2 regions of the Oliverpabstia sp. genome follow, and region 1 is predicted to be linked to the other one. Evidence: predicted binding sites of a transcription regulator. Region 1 holds the regulator's gene; the other holds the start of a gene.
What was found. The regulator HrcA, encoded in region 1, represses chaperone genes, less so after heat shock. The targets are predictions, from matches to a motif close to TGTTAGCACTCNNNNNNNNNGAGTGCTAACA.

Region 1 (3,430 bases):
AACGGATCGATCAGGTGCTTTTCGTGTCGGCAACGCCGGGACAATATGAAAAGGATCATGAACTTCTTCGTGCAGAGCAGATTATCCGACCGACCGGACTTCTGGATCCTTATGTGGAAGTGCGTCCGGTGGAGGGACAGATTGACGATCTGGTAGGAGAAGTCAACAAAGAAGTGGAAAAACATAATAAGATTCTGGTGACAACGCTTACAAAACGAATGGCAGAGGAACTGACCGATTATATGAAAGATCTGGGTATCCGTGTCAAATACCTGCATTCCGATATCGATACGCTGGAACGATCGGAAATCATCCGCGATATGCGTCTGGATGTATTTGATGTGCTGGTGGGTATCAACCTGCTTCGAGAGGGTCTGGATATCCCGGAGATCTCACTGGTGGCGATCCTGGATGCGGACAAGGAAGGATTCCTGCGATCGGAAACTTCTCTGATCCAGACAATCGGCCGTGCAGCAAGAAATGCGGAGGGACATGTCATCATGTATGCAGATGTGATCACAGATTCCATGCGCCGCGCCATCGATGAGACACTTCGAAGAAGAGAATTGCAGGAAACATATAATAAGGAACACGGAATTACACCGAAGACGATCAAAAAGGCAGTCAGAGATCTGATCAGCATATCCAAAGAGGTGGCGAAAACGCAGAAGAAACTGGAAAAAGATATGGAATCCATGAGCCGAGAGGAACTCGAAGAACTGATCGGAAAAATACAGAAACAGATGAAAGCGGCAGCAGCCGACCTGAACTTCGAGATGGCCGCCGAGCTGCGCGACCAGATGATCGAACTGAAGAAGAATCTGGAAGAACTGGACAGGTAGGAATACGACTCAAAAAATCAGTATATTATATAAAGAAAGAATTTTCTGAAAAAATGTTCCCGAAATGTGTGAGCGGATATTTACAGCAGAAGATTCTTTCTTTTTATGTACAGGGTAGCATTCCGCGAGGTGCTTTTGCATGTTTTTTGCCAAAATCCAGAGACATACAAGTCAAAATGCCTTACTGAAGGTGATTAGAAATCCAAGACGAAGAAAAAAACAAAAAATTTCAAAATACCCATTGACAAATAAAAGAGGCAGTGCTATCTTTAAACCATAGATGTTAGCACTCCACTTAAATGAGTGCTAACACAACAAAAAAGACAAAGAAGGAGGCAGAGAAGATGCAGGATTTGGATGAAAGAAAACGCAAGATTTTAAAAGCGATTATCCAGACCTATCTGGAAACTGGTGAGCCGGTTGGTTCGAGAACCATTTCCAAGTACACAGATTTGAATCTGAGTTCTGCCACCATTCGAAATGAGATGTCGGATCTGGAAGATCTGGGATACATTGTACAGCCTCACACCTCAGCGGGCAGGATTCCATCGGATCTCGGTTATCGATTATATGTCGATGAACTGATGAAAGAAAAAGATCAGGAAGTTTCCGAGATGAAGGAAATGATGATCGAGAAAACAGATCGGATGGAACGGGTGCTAAAACAGGTGGTCAAGGTGCTCGCATCCAATACGAATTATGCGACACTCATTACCGGTCCTACCTATCATCACAACAAAGTAAAATTCATTCAGTTATCCAAGCTGAACGAAGAACAGCTTCTGGCAGTGATCGTTGTGGAAGGCAACCTGGTAAAGAACCAGATCGTAAATCTGGATGAGACGATCGATGATGAACAGATCCTGAAACTGAACCTGTTATTGAATACACAGCTGAATGGTCTGACGATCGAAGAGATCAGTCTTGGCATGATCACGAAGCTGAAAGAACAGGCAGGTGTCCACAGTGGTGTGGTGAGTACCGTATTAGACGCGGTGGCAGATGCCATTGCAGTGGACGATGAGGAAGTTCCGGTGTATACAAGCGGAGCGACCAACATTTTCAAATATCCGGAACTGGCAGACAGCAGTAAGGCCAGTGAACTGATATCCGCATTTGAGGATAAACAGGAACTGGTTGAGATGATCAAGGATACCGTTTCTGATTCCGGAGAGAATACAGGGATTCAGGTATATATAGGAAATGAAAGCCCGATACAGACCATGAAAGATTGTAGTGTAGTAACCGCATCGTATGATCTGGGAGAGGGAATGAAAGGAACGATAGGAATTATCGGACCGAAGAGAATGGATTATGAAAATGTAGTAGATAATCTGAAAACATTGAAAGTCCAGTTGGACAACATATTCAAAAAGCCGTAGAAAGGTGGAATGTGAGAGATGGCAGAAGAAAATAAAACAACTGCTGAGGAGACAGCTGAGAAAGTAAAAGAAACCGAAGCAGCCGAAAGCGAAGTCACCGAAGCAACTCCTGAAACTCAGGCAGGAAGCGAAGAAGTGGAAGAAGCCAAAGAAAAGAAACTTTTTGGAAAAAAGAAAAAAGATAAAAAAGATGAAAAAATTGAAGAACTGACTGATCGGGTAAAACGCCAGATGGCCGAGTTTGAAAATTTCAGAAAACGTACCGAAAAAGAAAAAGCAGGTATGTATGCTGTGGGAGCAAAAGATGTGATCGAAAAGATTCTTCCGGTAGTAGATAATTTTGAAAGAGGTCTGGATGTCGCAGAAGACAAAGAAGATCCTTTCGTACAGGGAATGGAAAAAATCTACAAGCAGTTCCTTAGCGCACTGGATGGCATGGGAGTAAAAGCCATTGAAGCTGTAGGAAATGAATTCAATCCTGATTTCCATAATGCAGTGATGCATGTGGAAGATGAAACAGTCGGAGAGAACATCATAGTAGAAGAGTTCCAGAAGGGTTACATGTATAAAGACAGTGTAATCCGCCACAGTATGGTAAAAGTAGCCAATTAACAATTATCAGAATATAGATTATAATTCATGAGGAGGAAATAGTCATGGGAAAAATCATTGGTATTGACTTAGGAACAACAAATAGTTGCGTAGCTGTTATGGAAGGTGGTAAACCAACCGTTATCACAAATGCAGAAGGAGCAAGAACAACACCATCTGTAGTAGCATTTACAAAAACAGGAGAAAGACTGGTAGGTGAACCTGCAAAACGTCAGGCAGTAACCAACGCAGATAAAACAGTTTCTTCTATTAAAAGACATATGGGTACTGACTACAAAGTAACCATCGATGACAAAAAATATTCTCCACAGGAGATTTCTGCTATGATTCTGCAGAAGATGAAATCTGATGCAGAAAACTACCTGGGTGAAAAAGTAACAGAAGCAGTTATCACTGTTCCGGCTTACTTTAACGATGCACAGCGTCAGGCAACCAAAGATGCAGGTAAGATTGCAGGTCTGGATGTAAAACGTATCATCAACGAGCCTACAGCAGCAGCTCTTGCCTATGGTCTGGACAACGAACAGGAACAGAAGATCATGGTATACGACTTAGGTGGTGGTACATTTGATGTATCTATCATCGAGATCGGTG
Region 2 (3,430 bases), on a different contig from region 1:
GACATCTTCAAGACCTAGAATCTTCGTTTTTTCTCCCTCGGTCAGTTTCGCCACCGGGATACCGGTCCAACGGGAAATAATTCTCGCAATTTCTTCATCGGTAACACTCTCATGTACCAGAGAAAGATCCTCGTTTTTCACTTTCTCTTCTTCAATCTCCAACTGTTTTTGGAGTTTCGGCAGTTCGCCGTACTGCAGTTCCGCTGCTTTATTCAGATCATACTGCTGCTGTGCCACCTGGATCTGACGATTCAGATCTTCAATCTGTTCACGCAATGTGGAAAGTTTCTCTACAGAATGTTTCTCATTCTCCCACTGTGCTTTCTGTACGGAAAATGCATCTTTATATTCTGCCAGTTCTTTTTGCAGATCTGCCAGACGTTCCTGACTTAGCTTGTCGGTCTCTTTTTTCAGTGCTGCTTCCTCAATCTCCATCTGCATGATCTTACGTTGCTGCTCATCCAGTTCTGCCGGAAGAGAATCCAGTTCGGTCTTGATCAGTGCACAGGCTTCATCTACCAGATCGATAGCCTTATCCGGCAGGAATCGGTCGGAGATATAACGGTTGGAAAGTGTAGCTGCTGCAACGAGGGCACCATCGGTAATCTTTACTCCATGGTATACCTCATACCGCTCTTTCAGTCCACGAAGGATGGATATGGTATCTTCCACAGAAGGTTCATCTACCATTACCGGTTGGAAACGACGTTCCAATGCGGCATCTTTTTCAATGTACTGGCGATACTCATCCAGTGTGGTAGCACCGATACAGTGCAGTTCTCCACGGGCAAGCATCGGTTTTAACATGTTGCCGGCATCCATCGCACCGTCGGTTTTTCCTGCTCCGACGATCAGATGCAGTTCATCGATAAACAGAATGATTTTACCTTCGCTCTTTCTGACTTCTTCCAGAACGGCTTTCAGACGTTCCTCGAATTCACCACGGTATTTTGCACCGGCTACCAGTGCACCCATATCCAGAGCAAAAATCGTTTTATCTTTCAGACCTTCCGGTACATCGCCACGGACGATTCGCTGTGCCAGTCCTTCTACGGCTGCCGTTTTACCTACACCTGGCTCACCGATCAGTACCGGATTGTTTTTTGTCTTTCTGGAAAGAATACGAATCACATTTCGAATCTCGCTGTCACGGCCGATGACCGGATCCAGCTTCTGATTTCTCGCACGCTCTACCAAATCCTGACCGTATTTTTCCAGTGTATCGTAAGTTGCTTCCGGATTATCCGAAGTAACTCTCTGGTTTCCTCTTACAGTGCTCAGCGCCTGTAAAAAGCGTTCTCTTGTGATTCCATATTCCTGGAACAGTTTTTTGATACTCGGGCTCGGATAACGGAGCATTGCCAGAAACAGATGTTCTACGGAAACGTATTCATCTCCCATGGCTTTGGCTTCGTCTTCGCCGCTTACCAGTACCTTGTTCAGGTACTGTCCGATATATTGCTGTCCGCCGGATACTTTGACTCTGGCGTTCAGTGCATTTTCCACGTTGTCCAGAAAATGTTCTTTGTTAATTTCCATCTTTTCAATCATCTTTAAGATCAGACTATCTTCCTGATGAAGCAGATTGTACAGTAAATGTTCCTGCTCGATCTCCTGGTTACCGAAGTCATATGCGGTCTTTTCCAGATTTTGAACAGCCTGCAATGATTTTTGCGTAAATTTGCTGATATTCATAAGCGTCCCTCCTTTTGGAACACATTGTTTTCTTTGTTCTAGTTGCAATATAACACATATTTTAGCACTCGTCAAGAGGGAGTGCTAATAATTTTTAATTTTTTTCCAGACAGACGCGAAAGAGGCGGTAGCGATTTGCGTAGTCAATCAGCGAATTGCGAATATTGAGAGGATTGCGGGAACAGCTAAGCTGCGGAGCAATCCGTAGTATCAAATGAGTGGCAGAAGACCTTTTGACACTCATATCTTTATATACAAAAAGGGATACCGTATGTTCAGGTACGGTATCCCCAGCTTTGACGGATCTGTGGTAATATTTCGGTCATGGACCAGTGTTTTTGGGTGTTGGCGGGGCTGTTTGGGTCGTTAACGGTAATTGCACCGTTTTCATCAATACCGGTCAGAACGATAAAGTGACCCGTGTAGGTAAAATCACCCGGATACATGGAACAGATCAGGGGGATGCCGGACCGCAGGGCGGCAAGGATGTTTTCTTGTGTTACCGGGATGTTTTCTGCTGTGAGGCCCAGGTTGTTGGCACCTTCGGTCATCAGCGACCAGGAGGTTCCTTCACCCGGTACGTAATAACCCTCTTTTTCTGAAAACTGAGCTACGGTCAGGGGATTCCATGTTTCGGAGCCGGTCAGACCACAGGTGATCATGGACAGGCAGGTTGGACCGCAGCCGGTGACAGCAAGGAAATCGCTGCCGTAGGTTTCATACCCCCAGCGTTCATCCCACTGCAAAAAATACGGTATCTCACTGTTTTCTCTGGCAGTTTCCACTTCGGATGAAATATCTATAGTCTGATAGTGTCTTCGCTTCGGATAATTTTTTACAAAATCTGTAGCCTCCGGATATTTTTCTTCCATGTTAAGAAGGCTCTCCGGAATCTGCTCGTGCTGCCGGATCCAGGTTTTCCCTGCCAGCACAACGATGCAGAATGTGACCAGCAAACCGACGGTCCAGACTATTCTTTTCCGTGTCATATGAAATTTATGACCGCTTTGATTATGTATTTTTTGCTGTTTCCGATGGTTTGCCTGTGATGCCGCTGTCGCTGCAACGGATATTTCCTGTTTTACCCTGTAATTGTTTACTTCCCGCAACTCACGTTTTCTTCTGGCTTTCCGCGCTCTTTCTCTTCTTATTCTGTGTCTCTTTGTCAAAAAGCCGATCAGTTTCATCACAAAATACATCAATAATGCAATGCCAAAAATAATCAATGCCCCTTCTTCCGTCAGTCCTGCTGTACTGTCCAGCCAGATGAGCACTCCGACCACTGCCATCAGATACAGTAACAATTTCAATATTTTCTTTCCCATTCCCCTCTAAACCTCTTTCTGCCCGGATGGCGTTCTTTTCTCTCTTATTATAAAGAACACCACACGGGCAGACAATTACGTTTCTTTTAAGATTTTCTTATTTCTTCGTCCTCTTCTTTCCGATCCACAGAACCAGACAGGAAGAAAAGATTCCGACAAACATGCCTCCCAGCACATCGGTTGGATAATGCACACCCACATACAGGCGTGAAAATGCGATCAGTGATGCCAGGATCAATGCAGGTACACCGTATTTTTTCGGTAGAATCCGGTACAACACCAGCGCACAGGCAAACGATGCACAGGTATGTCCCGACGGGAATGAATAATCCGTCGGTTTGTCGATCAGCGGCACCAGTCCCTCTACCACTTCATAGGGGCGGGGACGTGCTACCAGATTTTTCAGACAC

Region 2: the regulator HrcA is predicted to act here: its motif matches at 1,755-1,785, upstream of clpB (ATP-dependent chaperone ClpB).

What each region holds. Positions count from the first base shown of each region.
Region 1 covers NZ_JALFPR010000081.1:62,200-65,629, reverse strand. Annotated here, with positions in the region: gene uvrB (excinuclease ABC subunit UvrB) at 1-842, shown strand, start outside; gene hrcA (heat-inducible transcriptional repressor HrcA) at 1,187-2,224, shown strand; gene grpE (nucleotide exchange factor GrpE) at 2,243-2,836, shown strand; gene dnaK (molecular chaperone DnaK) at 2,881-3,430, shown strand, end outside.
Region 2 covers NZ_JALFPR010000107.1:21,265-24,694, reverse strand. Annotated here, with positions in the region: gene clpB (ATP-dependent chaperone ClpB) at 1-1,695, opposite strand, end outside; gene MSA64_RS07585 (C39 family peptidase) at 1,971-3,020, opposite strand; gene MSA64_RS07580 (phosphatase PAP2 family protein) at 3,118-3,430, opposite strand, start outside.